Regions from separate parts of the Bordetella genomosp. 7 genome, predicted to be linked through region 2. Evidence: predicted binding sites of a transcription regulator. Region 2 holds the regulator's gene; the other holds the start of a gene.
What was found. Region 2 encodes LexA, which represses DNA repair genes until DNA is damaged. Its sites were predicted from a motif close to ACTGTATNNNNATACAGT; they were not measured.

Region 1: the regulator LexA is predicted to act here: its motif matches at 2,245-2,262, upstream of imuA (translesion DNA synthesis-associated protein ImuA).

The regions. Positions count from the first base shown of each region.
Region 1 is NZ_NEVI01000014.1:153,718-161,037, forward strand. It holds gene CAL18_RS07675 (aldolase) at 1-613, opposite strand, end outside; gene CAL18_RS07680 (helix-turn-helix domain-containing protein) at 813-1,412, shown strand; gene ypfH (esterase) at 1,442-2,140, opposite strand; gene imuA (translesion DNA synthesis-associated protein ImuA) at 2,278-2,982, shown strand; gene CAL18_RS07695 (Y-family DNA polymerase) at 2,912-4,378, shown strand; gene CAL18_RS07700 (error-prone DNA polymerase) at 4,375-7,320, shown strand, end outside.
Region 2 is NZ_NEVI01000014.1:358,350-365,669, reverse strand. It holds gene clpX (ATP-dependent Clp protease ATP-binding subunit ClpX) at 5-1,303, shown strand; gene lon (endopeptidase La) at 1,480-3,930, shown strand; gene lexA (transcriptional repressor LexA) at 4,069-4,752, opposite strand; gene CAL18_RS08630 (amino acid aminotransferase) at 4,971-6,176, opposite strand; gene uvrB (excinuclease ABC subunit UvrB) at 6,252-7,320, shown strand, end outside.

The sequences.
Region 1 (7,320 bases), 200 kb from region 2:
GCCACAAGGCCATCACCGTGGCCTCTTCGATTGACTTGCCGGCGGTCAGCATGCCGTGGTTGGCCAGCAGAATGGCGCGCTTGTCGCCCAACGCGCTCGAAATGATCTGGCCCTCGTCGTCACCGATGGGCAGGCCCGGCCATTCGGCCAGGTAGGCGCAATCATCGAAGAAAGGCGTGGCGTCCATGTGGGCTACCACCAGCGGCTCGCCCACCATCGACAGCGCAGACACCGCGGGTGGATGCGTATGCACAATGCACTGCACGTCGGGCCGGTGCCGGTAGATCCACGCGTGAAAACGGTTGGCGGGGTTGGGCAGCGACTTGCCGTCCAGCGGGTTGATGTCTTCATCGATGAGGATCAACTCGCTGGCGCGGGCCTCGTCGGCGCCCAGGCCGAACGGCAAGGTCCAGATCGTGCCCGGCTGGTCGCCGCGCGCGGTGATCTGGCCGGCCAAGCCACCGTGCCAATGGCCTTGCGCGGCCAGCATGCGGCAGGCCAGCGCCATTTTCTGGGCGGAGGTCCAGTCGGCCTGCTGCGTCGCGCGTTCTTCGATCTCGCGATCGACACGGCGGCGCAGCGCGTCCTTGTCTTGGGAAGCGTAATCAGACATCAATCATCATCCTGGTAAATGCCGGCTGGCGCGAAGGCCTGCCTGATGTAGTTTTTGTGGTTGCCTTTTAGGCAACTTGTTGTCTAACGTACAAACAATTGCCTGATTCCTCAACAAGGGGAAACCCGCAGGGCGCCCCTGCCACACAATCACAAAAGTGGCATCATGCAGCCTTCGCCGTCCTGACTGCCCTTCATCCATGCCGCCGAAACGCCGCACACTCGCCGCCGCCACCGCCCCCGATGCCCAGCAGGTGGGATTGCGGATACGGGCGATGCGCCGCCAGCGCAAGTTGACACTGGCGGGGTTGTCCGAACTGACCCAGCTCGACAAAGGCTTCCTGTCGCGCCTGGAGCGCGGCGAGAAATTCGCGTCGGTGGGGTCGTTGCACACCGTGGCGGTGGCCCTGGGTACGTCGCTGTCGGCGCTGCTGGGCGAAACCGATCCGCAGGATGAAATCCACGTCGTGCGCGCCGACGAACGGCACAGGGTGGCGACGGCGCCCGGCGATCCGGGCGAGCACGCCTACGAAGCCATTACGATGGGCGCGCCCAACAGCGGTCTGTCGGTAATGGTGGTGCAGGTAGGCACGCATGGCCAACAGAGCGTGGCGCGCCACAACGGAGACGAACTGATCTTCGTGCTGGAAGGCCGGGTGCGGGTGCATTTCGGCGAACATACCGTCGTGCTCGAACGCGACGACAGCGTGCGCTTTCCGGGATACCTGCCCCACAGCCTGAGCGCCGAGGGCCGCAAGACCGCCCGTGCGCTGGTCATCATCGCCAGCGGCCAGGCCTGAAGCCGCGGCGGCCGGAAGGCGGGAACAAGCTAATGCAGGGTCGTGCCCTGGGGCGGTGTCTGGGACAGACCCAGGGCCGCTTCCCAGCTGCGCAGCGGCACACAGGTTTGCAGGCGTTCAATGGCCCGTTGCACCAGGGCCGGATGCAACGAGTGGCCGACGCGGCTGGCAACGTCTATCGTGGCATCGCCATGCAGCGCCTGCAGCCGCGCCTGCGCGGCCTGCGTATGCCCCACGGCCATCACCGGATCATCGGCGCCATGCAGCAGGTGGATGGTGGTGTATTGCGGCGCTGCCTTGGGCAGCTGGGCATACCGGCCGGAAAACGCCAACACGCGCCCGGCCAACCCATCGTGGGCCTGCACGGCTTCGAGCGCCATGATCGCGCCTTGTGAAAACCCCGCCAGTGCGGTGTCGGATTGCAGCAGGCCGAACCGCGCCTGCGCCCCGCGAACGTAATCGACCAGGGCCGGCATGGCACGGGCCACGCGTTCGGGGCGGTTGTCGTCGGTGACGCCGCTGACCGAGAACCACTGCCGGCCGGCAGCGGCGCCGTCATAGGGTTCGAAGCCGGCCGGGACCAGGATCGCGGCCTGCGGGAACGCCCCGCGCAGGGCCTGCGCCAGCGGCTGCATGTCCTGGGGCGTGCCCCCCACGCCGTGCAGCAGGATGAACAACTGCCTGATATCGGCGGCAGGCAGGGATTCGTAGGCGTCGGCGTGGGACATGAGAGGAACGGGGCGCGGCTGTGGATGTGGCGTTGGATCATTGTAGACCTGGGGGCACGACGGTGATGCGGCGCGAATAGGCCAGCCCACTTCCTCGGACAAATACTGTATATTTGTACAGTAAATACGTTTTTGCCATGCAGCCCGAACACATCCACCCCGCCCTGTGGCGCGCCACGCAATTGGCGCGCAGCGCCGCCCGCGGCGTGCCCACCGGCCATGCCGCACTGTCTGCGCAGTTGCCCGCGGGCGGGTGGCCGCAGGGCGCGCTGGTCGAACTGCTGGCCCCCCATCCCGGCATTGGCGAAATCCGCCTGTTGCAGCCGGCGCTGGCCCAACTCGACCGCCGCCATGTCATCGCGCTGGTGCAGCCTCCTCATGTCCCGCATCTGGCCTGCTGGCAAGGCTGGCGGCTGGATCCCCGGCAACTGCTCTGGGTGGCGCCCGAACGTCCTGCCGACGCCCTGTGGGCTGCCGAGCAAATCCTGAAACACGGCACTTGCGGGGCCTTGATGTGCTGGCTGCCCCGGGCGCGGCCCGAGGCATTGCGCCGGCTGCACCTGGCGGCCCAGGGCCACGACACGCTGTGCTTCATCCTGCGTCCGGCTACGGCGGCCCAGCAGGCTTCGCCTGCGCCGCTGCGCCTGGCCCTGGCCCCCGCCCCCGGCGGGCTGTCGGTTCATATCCTGAAGCGGCGCGGGCCGGCCTGCGCCGAACCCCTGCATATCCTTTTCGAGCCCGCTTCGGCGCCGGCTTACGCCCCCACTCGCCATGCCCCTCTGGATCGCCGTCTTCCTGCGCTGCCTGCCGCTGGACGCCGCACGCCCTCAGTGGTCTCCTGATGCGGCGTTTGCGGTGCTGGACCACGAACGCATCGCCGCCCTGACGCCGGCAGCGGCCGCCGCCGGGTTGCGGGCCGGCATGCGCCGCGCGGGCGCGGCCGCCATGGCGCCCGATATTCCGCTGCTGGATCGCGATGCGCCTGCCGAAAACACGCTGCTGCACGAAGCCTCGCTGGCCCTGCTGCAGTACACGCCCGACATCGCCCTGGCCGGCCCGGATACCGTGTTGCTGCAAGTGGGCGCCAGCCTGACGTATTTCGGCGGGCCGCGCGCCCTGCACCGGCGCGTGGCCGCCACCTTGCGCGCCATGAGCCTGCATGCCCGGCTGGGCATGGCCCCTACCGCCCAGGGCGCCTGGCTGCTGGCACACCACGCGGCGGCCCGCACACCGCGCCGGGCATTGCAGGCGGCAACCCTGGCGCGGCGCCTCGATGCCCTGCCCTGCGCCCTGCTGCCGGGCGCCAGGCCCCGCCTGGAATGGCTGGGCGACCTGGGCTGCCATACGCTGGGCGCCTTGCGCCGCCTGCCCCGCGCCGGTCTGCAGCGGCGCTGCGGTACCACGCTCACCCAAGAGCTCGATGCCGCCTACGGCACGCAACCCGAATGCCACGCCTGGATCCAGCCGCCCGCGCGCTTCCGGCAACGGCTGGAACTGCCCGATTATCTCCAGCACGCCGACGCCCTGCTGGCCTGGACGCGCCGCCTGCTCGAACCCCTGTGCGGCTGGCTGGCTGCACGGCGGCGCGCCGTGCAGCACCTGAACCTGATCCTCGAACACGAACGCGGCCGGCACGCCCGGGCCCCTATCGAATTGCCCCTGAGCCTGGCCCAGCCGGCATGGCAACAGTCGCACCTGCTGGATCTGCTGCGCGAAAAACTCGACCGCCTGCAACTCCAGGCCCCGGTCATCGCCCTGGTGCTCAGCGTGACCGACACCGTGGAACAGCCCGCCGCCAGCGCCTGCCTGTTTCCCGAACCCGGCGGCACTCCCGCCGAACATGCCCGGCTGATCGACCTGCTCAGCGCCCGGCTGGGCCGCCATCGGGTATTGCATGCCCAGCCCGTGGCCGATCATCGCCCTGAAGTCGCCAACGGCTGGCAAGCCGCGCAAGACGGCCCGGCCGGCATGGCCGCCCATCCCGGGCCGCTGGACCGGCCCTTCTGGCTGCTTGATCCGCCCCTGCAACTGACAGAAGCGGGACATCGTCCCGTTTATGCCGGACAGGCCTTGCGACTGGTGCGCGGCCCCGAGCGCATCGAAAGCGGCTGGTGGGACGCGCCCCTGACGGTGCGCGACTACTTCGTGGCCGAAGATGCCGCCACAGTGCGCTACTGGATCTACCGCGAGCGCGATACCGAGCACGCGCGCTGGTTTCTGCACGGACGCTACGCATGATGCAGTCTGCCTTGCCCGGCCTGCTGCCGGCCTATGCCGAATTGCAGTGCCTGTCGAATTTTTCTTTCCTGCAAGGCGCCTCGCATCCCGGCGAGCTGGTGGAACAGGCCGCGCAGCTGGGCTACGCCGCGCTGGCCATCACCGACGAGTGCTCGCTGGCGGGCGTGGTGCGGGCGCACGTGGCGGCCAAGGCATGCAACCTGTCGCTCATCATCGGCAGCACCCTGGTCTTGCAGCAAGGCCCCGATACGCCGCCATTGACGCTGGTACTGCTGGCGCAGAACCGTGAAGGCTACGGCAACCTGTCCGAACTGATCACCTGGGCGCGCTCGCGCGCGCCCAAGGGCGAATACCGCCTGTATGCCGATGACATCGCCGCACCCGCGCCCGCCCACGCACACCTGCGCGGCATGCCCGATTGCCTGGCCATCCTGGCGCCGCCGGCCGGCATCGATGCCGACACCCTGGCCGCGCAGGCCTGCTGGGTGGCGCGGCATTTCGCCGGCCGCGCGTGGGTGGGCCTGACCCTGCTGCACCACGCCCGCGACGACCTGCATCGCGCGGCCGTGCAGCACGCCGCACAGGCCAGCGGGCTGCCGGTGGTGGCCGTGGGTTGCGTGCAGATGCACCTGCGCTCACGCAAGCCGCTGCACGATACCCTGGCAGCCATACGCACCCGGCGCAGCGTGGCGCAATGCGGCTACAGCCTGCAGGCCAACGCCGAACAGCACTTGCGCACCCGCCTGCGGCTCGCGTCGCTGTACCCGCCCGAAACCCTGGCCCAGACCCTGGCCATCGCGCAACGCTGCGCCTTTTCGCTTGATCAGCTGCGTTACGAATATCCCGATGAAATCGTGCCCCCCGGCGCCACGCCCGCAAGCTATCTGCGCCAGGAAGTCTATGCGGGCATGCGCCGCCGCTACCCGGGCGAGATTCCCGCCACCGTGGTGGCGCTGGTCGAAAAAGAACTGGCCTTGATTTCCGAACTGAAGTACGAACCCTACTTCCTCACGGTGTACGACATCGTGCAATATGCGCGCCGCAACAACATCCTGTGCCAGGGGCGCGGCTCGGCCGCCAATTCGGCGGTGTGCTATTGCCTGGGCATTACCGCGGTGCCGCCAGACAAAAGCCAGGCGCTGTTCGAACGCTTCATCAGCAAAGAACGCAACGAGCCGCCTGATATCGATGTGGACTTCGAACACCAGCGGCGCGAAGAAGTCATTCAATACATCTACACAAAATACGGGCGGCACCGCGCCGCGCTGACGGGCGTGGTGATTTCATACCGCCCGCGCAGCGTGCTGCGCGATACCGGCCGCGCGCTGGGCATCGACCCGGGCATCATCGACGCGGTGGCGCGCGCGCACCAATGGTGGGACGGCAAGCATGCCATGCTGAACACGCTGGGCAATTGCGGGCTGGATCCGGCATCGCGCGAGGCGCGGCATTGGGCCGCGCTGGCCGAGACGCTGATGGGCTTTCCCCGCCACCTGTCGCAGCACCCCGGTGGCTTTGTCATCGCGCGCGACAACCTGGCCCGCCTGGTGCCCATCGAAAACGCCGCCATGCCCGACCGCAGCGTCGTGCAATGGGACAAGGACGACCTCGACGCCCTGGGCCTGCTCAAGGTCGACATCCTGGCGCTGGGCATGCTGTCTGTCCTGCATCGCGCCCTGGACCTGGCCGCCCGGCGGCGCGGCCAGCCCCTGGCGCTGCAGGATATTCCGCAAGACGACCCGGCCACCTACGACATGATCTGCGCCGCCGACACCGTGGGCGTTTTCCAGATCGAATCGCGTGCGCAAATGAGCATGCTGCCGCGCCTGCAGCCGCGCGAATACTACGACCTGGTGGTGCAGGTGGCCATCGTGCGGCCGGGTCCGATACAGGGCGGCATGGTGCATCCGTACTTGCGCCGGCGCCAGAAGCAGGAACGCGTGACCTATCCCAGCAAGGCCGTGGAAACCGTGCTGTCGCGCACGCTGGGCGTACCGATCTTCCAGGAACAGGTCATGCAGATCGCCATGGTGGCGGCCGATTTCACTCCAGGCGAAGCCGACGAACTGCGGCGTTCGATGGCAGCCTGGAAACGCAAGGGCGGCATCGACCGCTTCAACAAGAAGCTGGTGCAGGGTTTGCTCAAGAACGGCTACAGCATGGCATTCGCCGAGGCCATCATCCGCCAGATCGAAGGGTTCGGCGAATATGGTTTCCCCGAAAGCCACGCGGCCAGTTTCGCACTGCTGGCCTACGCGAGCTCCTGGCTCAAGTGTCACGAGCCGGAGGCGTTCCTGGCCGCCTTGCTCAATTCGCAGCCCATGGGGTTTTATGCGCCCGCGCAACTGGTGCAGGATGCCCGCCGGCACGGCGTCACCGTACTGCCCGCAGACGTCTCATCCAGCGGATGGGAAGCCGGCCTGGAAGGCCTGCCCGACGCGCCAGGCCGTCCGGCTGTGCGCCTGGGCCTGAACCAGGTGCAGGGGCTTGCGGAAGCCGCCGCACGGCGTATTGAGCAGGCGCGCGCGCAAGCGCCGTTTTCGGACACGCGCGACCTGGGCCGCCGCGCGGCGCTGACGCGGCGTGATCTGGATGCGCTGGCCGCGGCCGATGCGTTGAACAGCCTGGCCGGCCACCGCCGCCTGGCCAGTTGGGAAGCCAGCGCCAGCGTGGCCCATCGCGATTTGCTGCGCGATGCGGATAGCGCCGATACCGATGCGCCCGTGTTGCCCGACCCTACCGAGGGGCAATCGGTTTCGGCTGACTATCGCAGCCTGCGCCTGACGCTGCGCAGCCATCCGCTGGCGTTGCTGCGGTCTCGTCTGGGAGCGTTGCGATTCGAGCCCGCCGAGGTGCTCAATACCTATCCCGACCGGCGCCTGGCGCGGGCCTGCGGGCTGGTTACGGTGCGCCAGCGGCCTCAGACGGCCAAGGGAACGATT
Region 2 (7,320 bases):
ACATATGCCTGACAAGAAGGGATCGGCCGACGCAAAGGTGCTGCATTGCTCGTTCTGCAATAAAAGCCAGCACGAAGTCCGCAAGCTGATCGCGGGGCCATCGGTGTTCATTTGCGACGAGTGCATCGACCTCTGCAATGACATCATCCGCGAAGAAGCGCAGGCCAGTGCGCGTGCGGCCATACGGTCCGAGCTGCCCACGCCGTCCGAAATCAAGACGTTCCTCGACCAGTACGTCATTGGCCAGAGCCTGCCCAAGCGCATGTTGGCGGTGGCCGTATACAACCACTACAAGCGCATCCGTCACGGCGAGATCAAGGGCGACGACGTTGAACTGTCCAAGAGCAACATCATGCTCATCGGGCCTACCGGCTCGGGCAAGACGTTGCTCGCACAGACCCTGGCGCGCATGCTGAATGTGCCCTTCGTCATGGCCGACGCCACGACACTGACCGAGGCCGGGTACGTAGGCGAAGACGTCGAAAATATCATCCAGAAGCTGCTGCAGAACTGCAACTACGAGGTCGAGAAGGCGCAGCGCGCCATCATCTACATCGACGAAATCGACAAAATCTCGCGCAAATCCGACAACCCGTCGATCACGCGCGACGTGTCCGGCGAAGGCGTGCAGCAGGCCTTGCTCAAGCTCATCGAAGGCACGGTGGCCTCGGTGCCGCCGCAGGGCGGCCGCAAGCACCCCAACCAGGACTTCGTCCAGGTCGACACGACCAACATTCTGTTTATTGTGGGCGGCGCCTTCGACGGGCTCGAAAAGGTCATCCGCGACCGCACCGAGAAGTCCGGCATCGGCTTTTCGGCTTCGGTGCGCGCCAAGTCCGAGCGCGGGGTAGGGGAACTGTTCAGCGAAGTCGAACCGGAAGATCTGATCAAGTTCGGGCTCATCCCCGAACTGGTGGGTCGACTGCCGGTGGTCGCCACGCTCGACGAGCTTGACGAGGCCGCGCTGGTACAAATTCTTACCGAGCCCAAGAACTCGCTCATCAAGCAGTTCCAGAAGCTGTTCGCCATGGAAGGCGCGGAACTCGACGTGCGTCCGGGGGCCCTGAAGGCCATCGCCCGCAAGGCGCTCAAGCGCAAGACGGGCGCGCGCGGGCTGCGCTCCATTATCGAGGCGGCATTGCTCGACACCATGTACGATCTGCCTTCCCAGGGCAATGTCGGCAGGGTGGTGCTCGACGAGAACGTCATCGACGGCGACGGCAAGCCGCTGTTGATCTACGCCGACGAAACCACCGCGCCCGACAAGCCGGCGCGCAACCAGGTTCGAGGTGCGGCAGCCTGAAAATGAATGAAGCAAAAAAACCCGTTACGTAACGGGTTTTTTTGCCTATAGCGCCCGCCCGGATGCCGGCCGCTTGATTTTTCGGCTATCGTTCCCATATCAGACGTAACCCATACGGATAAAAACGTCCGACCGGACGTCCGTACCGATACGCCGAGTCTCACAAGGAATTTTTTATGTCTGCCAGCCAGACCCTGCCTTCAGAACCCATCGATCTGCCGCTGCTTCCGCTGCGCGACGTCGTGGTGTTCCCGCACATGGTCATCCCGCTGTTCGTCGGGCGCCCGCGTTCGATCAAGGCGCTCGAGGTGGCAATGGAAGCCGGCAAGAGCATCATGTTGGTGGCGCAGAAGTCCGCCGGCAAGGACGACCCCACGCCCGAAGACGTCTATGAAATCGGCTGCGTGGCGGGCATCCTGCAAATGCTCAAGCTGCCCGACGGCACCGTAAAGGTATTGGTCGAAGGCACCCAGCGCGCCCGCATCGACAGCATCGAAGACGCCGAATCGCACTTCGTGTGCCAGGTGACCCCCGTGGCGCATGACGTCGTGCAGGGGGCCGAAACCGAGGCGCTGCGCCGCGCCATCGTGGCCCAGTTCGAGCAGTACGTCAAACTCAACAAAAAGATCCCGCCCGAGATCCTGACTTCGCTTGCAGGCATCGATGACGCCGGCCGCCTGGCCGACACCATCGCCGCGCATCTGCCGCTCAAGCTCGAGCAAAAGCAGAAGATGCTCGAAATCCTGGGCACCTCCGAGCGCCTTGAAGGGCTGCTGACGCAACTCGAAACCGAGATCGATATCCTCCAGGTCGAGAAGCGCATTCGTGGCCGCGTCAAGAAGCAAATGGAGAAAAGCCAGCGCGACTACTACCTGAACGAGCAGGTCAAGGCCATCCAGAAGGAACTCGGCGAAGGCGAAGAGGGCGCTGACATCGAGGAACTCGAGAAGAAGATCATCGCCGCGCACATGCCCAAAGAGGCGCGCAAAAAGGCCGACGCCGAACTGAAGAAGCTCAAGCTGATGTCGCCGATGTCCGCCGAAGCCACGGTGGTGCGCAACTATATCGACACGCTGATCAACCTTCCCTGGAAGCGCAAGAGCAAGATCAACAACTCTATCGGCAATGCCGAGAAGGTACTTGACGACGACCACTACGGCCTGGAAAAGGTCAAGGAACGCATCCTTGAATATCTCGCCGTGCAGCAACGTGTGGACAAGGTCAAGGCGCCCATTCTGTGTCTGGTCGGCCCCCCGGGGGTAGGCAAGACCTCGCTGGGCCAATCGATCGCCCGCGCCACCAATCGCAAGTTCGTGCGCATGGCGCTGGGCGGCGTGCGCGATGAAGCCGAGATCCGCGGCCATCGCCGCACCTACATTGGTTCGATGCCTGGCAAGATTCTGCAGAACATGAGCAAGGTGGCGGTGCGCAACCCGCTGTTCCTGCTCGACGAAATCGACAAGCTGGGCATGGATTTTCGCGGCGACCCGTCGTCGGCCCTGCTTGAAGTGCTCGACCCCGAACAGAACCACACGTTCCAGGACCATTACGTCGAGGTCGACTTCGACCTGTCTGATGTCATGTTCGTGGCAACCAGCAATACGCTGAACATTCCGCCGGCCCTGCTCGACCGTATGGAAGTCATTCGCCTGTCGGGTTACACCGAAGACGAAAAGGTTCACATCGCTCGTGACCACCTGCTGCCCAAGCTGATGAAGAACAATGGGCTGAAAGAGTCCGAGCTTACGGTCGATGATTCGGCCCTGCGCGATATCGTGCGGTATTACACCCGCGAAGCCGGCGTGCGTGCGCTCGAGCGCGAAGTCGGCAAGATTTGCCGCAAGGTGGTCAAGGAACTGCTGTCCGAAGCCGACAAAGCCAAGGCCGAAGGCAAGCCCGCGCAGCCGGCGCCGGTGCATGTCAATGCCGACAACCTCAACGATTACCTGGGCGTGCGGCGTTACACCTTCGGCATGGCCGAGAAAGAGAACCAGATCGGACAGGTCACGGGGCTTGCCTGGACCGAAGTGGGCGGCGACCTGCTGACCATCGAAGTCGCCGACATGCCGGGCAAGGGCGCGATTCAGCGCACGGGTTCGCTGGGCGACGTCATGAAGGAATCGGTAGAAGCCGCGCGCACCGTGGTGCGCTCGCGGGCGCGTCGTCTGGGCTTTGCCGACGGTGTTTTCGAAAAGCGCGACATGCACGTACACGTGCCTGAAGGCGCAACCCCCAAGGACGGCCCTTCGGCTGGTATCGCCATCACGACGGCCATGGTTTCGGCGCTTTCGGGTATTCCCGTGCGCGCCGACGTTGCCATGACCGGCGAAATCACCCTGCGCGGCGAGGTGCTGCCCATCGGTGGCTTGAAAGAAAAGCTGTTGGCCGCGCATCGTGGCGGTATCAAGACGGTGTTGATCCCCGAGGAAAACGTCAAAGACTTGGCCGAGATTCCGGACAACGTCAAGAACCAGCTCGAGATCGTGCCGGTGCGCTGGATCGACAAGGTGCTGGAACTGGCGCTTGAGCGCCAGCCCGAACCCCTGGCCGACGATGATGCCGTGAAAGAGCCGCTGGTCAGCAAGCCGGCCGACCCTGCGCCGACAGACCCTGTCTTCAAGCATTAAGGGTTGTAGGGGCGGTTATCCGCCCGGGCAAAAAAACAGGGCGCTATATGGCGCCCTGTTTTTTTTGCACACCGTTGCCGGCGCGGAGACTCTCGTTGTGGGCCGGCGGGATGCCGCCTTGGCCAGGCCGGCGGCGCCTTAGTGCAACGGTTGGGTGCGAATCAGCCCTACCGCAATACCTTCAAGCGCGAATTCCTGAGTGTTGTCGACGAGGATGGGAGAGAAGTCGGGGTTTTCGGGCAGCAGCTCGATGCGACCCTGGCGGCGCTGCAAGCGCTTGACGGTGACGTCGTCACCCAGGCGGGCGACGATGATCTGCCCGTTGCGAGCGTCGGCGGCGCGTTTTACCGCGAGCAGGTCGCCTTCCAGAATGCCTGCGTCGCGCATGCTCATGCCGCGTACCTTCAACAGGTAGTCGGGAGCCTGCGCGAACAAGGCTGGGTCGACGCCGATTTCGCGCTCGACGTGTTCGGCAGCCAGGATGGGGCTGCCGGCCGCCACCCGGCCCACCAGCGGCAGCAGCAGCCGCCCGACGGTGTCGGCCATGCCGGCCAGCGCGGACGATGCAGCAGCGGATGCGGCGGCAGCGGATGCGGAGGAGTGGCCGGCGTCTTTCAGGCGTATGCCGCGCGACGCGCCGGCTGTGAGTTCAATGGCCCCTTTGCGCGCCAGCGCCTTGAGATGGTCTTCGGCGGCGTTGGGCGAGCGGAACCCCAGCGCGCGGGCGATTTCTGCCCGCGTGGGAGGAAAACCGGTGCGCTCGACCGTAACCCGGATGAGATCCAGGATTTCCTGCTGGCGGTCGGTGAGTTTAGTGGCCATGGCGATGATCCGAAAGGCGGACTGTATGGATATACAGCGTGGATTCTGGACGAGCGCGGGCGAAAATGCAAGCGCCGCGCAGCGGGAGCGGCTGCCCGGTTTGTTGCACGGGTGTGGCATGGACGAGCGTCGCCGCGGATCCGGCCGCGGGGAAAGCCGACTCGCAACAAAAAAGGCCCGTCCTTTGCCGGACGGGCCTTGCTGCGCAGTGGCCGGGCTTACTGCTTGATGACTGCGGCGATCGCGTTGGCGACGGTGTCGATATTGCGGCTGTTCAAGGCCGCCACGCAGATGCGGCCGCTGGACACAGCGTAAATGCCATGTTGCTCGCGCAGGACGTCCACCTGAGCGGAGGTCAGGCCGGAATACGAGAACATTCCGCGCTGCTGCAGCACGAAGCTGAAGTCCTGCGTGGCGCCTGCGGCGGCGATTTTCTCGACCAGTTCCTTGCGCATCAGGCGGATGCGGTCGCGCATGCCAGCCAGTTCTTCTTCCCACAGCGCATAGAGCTCCGGCGTATTCAGCACGGTGGAGACCACCGTGCCGCCGTGCGTGGGCGGGTTCGAATAGTTGGTGCGGATGACGCGCTTGAGCTGGCTGAGCACGCGCGTGGCTTCGTCCTTGTTGCCGGCCACTACAGTCAGCGCGCCCACCCGTTCGCCGTACAGCGAGAACGATTTGGAGAACGACGAGCTGATCAGCATGGTCAGCCCCAGGCTTGCAAACAGGCGCACTACCGCGGCGTCTTCCTGCAGGCCTGCGCCAAAGCCCTGGTAGGCGATGTCGAGGAAGGGCACCAGGTTGCGCGCCTTGACGACCTGTGCGATCTGCTGCCATTGCTCGGGCGTCGGGTCGACGCCGGTGGGGTTGTGGCAGCACGCGTGCAGCACCACGATGGTCTGTTCCGGCGCGGCCTGCAGCGAGGCCAGCATGCCCGGGAAGTCCAGGCCATGAGTGGCCGGGTCGTAGTAGGCATACGTATCGACCGTGAAGCCCGCGCGTTCGAACAGCGCCCGGTGGTTCTCCCAGCTGGGGTTGCTGATCAGCACTCTGGATTGCGGCAGCAACTGGCGCAGGAAGTCGGCGCCGATCTTCAGGGCGCCGGTGCCGCCCAGCGCCTGGGCGGTCAGGACGCGGCCTTCTGCGGCCAGGGAGGAGTCCGCGCCCAGCAGCAGCGTTTGCGCGCCTTTGTTGTAGCCGGCGATGCCTTCGATCGGCAGGTAACCCCGCGCCGACGCGGCCTCGATGCGCGCGATTTCCGCCTTGCGCACCGCCGACAGCAGCGGAATACGGCCATCGTCGTCGTAGTACACACCCACGCCCAGGTTGACTTTACCGGGGCGGGTATCGGCGTTGTACTGTTCGTTCAGACCCAGGATGGGGTCGCGCGGCGCAAGTTCGACGGAATCGAAAAGGGAGCTCATGGGAGTTCAGTAAGGTGTGTGGACGCGAGAAGGCCCGCTGTGGATAATGGGGGGTTTACCCTGAAACAGTCTAGCATGACCGCCCCCGGATTCGTCGATTTTCCCGACAGCCCCTTCCATTTGTACCAGCCCTATCCGCCGGCTGGCGACCAGCCCACGGCCATCGACAGCCTGGTGCAGGGCATACAGGACGGGCTCATGTACCAGACGCTGCTCGGGGTAACCGGCTCGGGCAAGACGTACACCATGGCGAACATCATCGCCAGGCTGGGGCGGCCCGCGCTGGTGCTGGCGCCCAACAAGACCTTGGCCGCCCAGCTGTACGCCGAAATGCGCGAGTTCTTTCCCAAGAATGCGGTGGAGTATTTCGTTTCGTATTACGACTACTACCAGCCTGAGGCCTACGTGCCGACACGCGACCTGTTCATTGAAAAAGACTCGTCCATCAACGAGCACATCGAACAGATGCGGCTGTCGGCCACCAAAAGCCTGCTGGAGCGGCGCGACACAGTCATTGTGGGCACCGTATCGTGCATATACGGTATCGGCAACCCCGGCGACTACCATGCCATGGTGCTGATCCTGCGCGCCGGCGATCGCATTTCGCGCCGCGAAGTGCTGGCGCGCCTGGTGGCCATGCAGTACACCCGCAATGACGCCGATTTCACCCGCGGGACTTTCCGCGCCCGCGGCGAAACGCTCGACATCTTTCCGGCCGAAAGCCCGGAACTCGCCGTGCGCGTCACCCTTTTCGACGACGAAATCGAGTCGCTCGAACTGTTCGACCCGCTTACCGGCCGCGTGCGCCAGAAGGTGCCCCGGTTCACCGTGTACCCGGGTTCGCACTATGTCACCCCGCGCGATACCGTGTTGCGCGCCATCGAAACGATCAAGGAAGAACTGCGCGAACGGCTGAAGCTGCTTACCGCCGAAGGCAAGCTGGTCGAGGCCCAGCGTCTGGAGCAGCGCACCCGCTTCGACCTCGAAATGCTGCAGGAACTCGGTTTCTGCAAGGGCATCGAAAACTACTCCCGGCACTTGTCGGGCGCGGCGCCCGGCGAGCCGCCGCCGACGCTCATCGATTACCTTCCCGCCGACGCCCTGATGTTCATCGACGAAAGCCATGTCACCATCGGACAGCTGG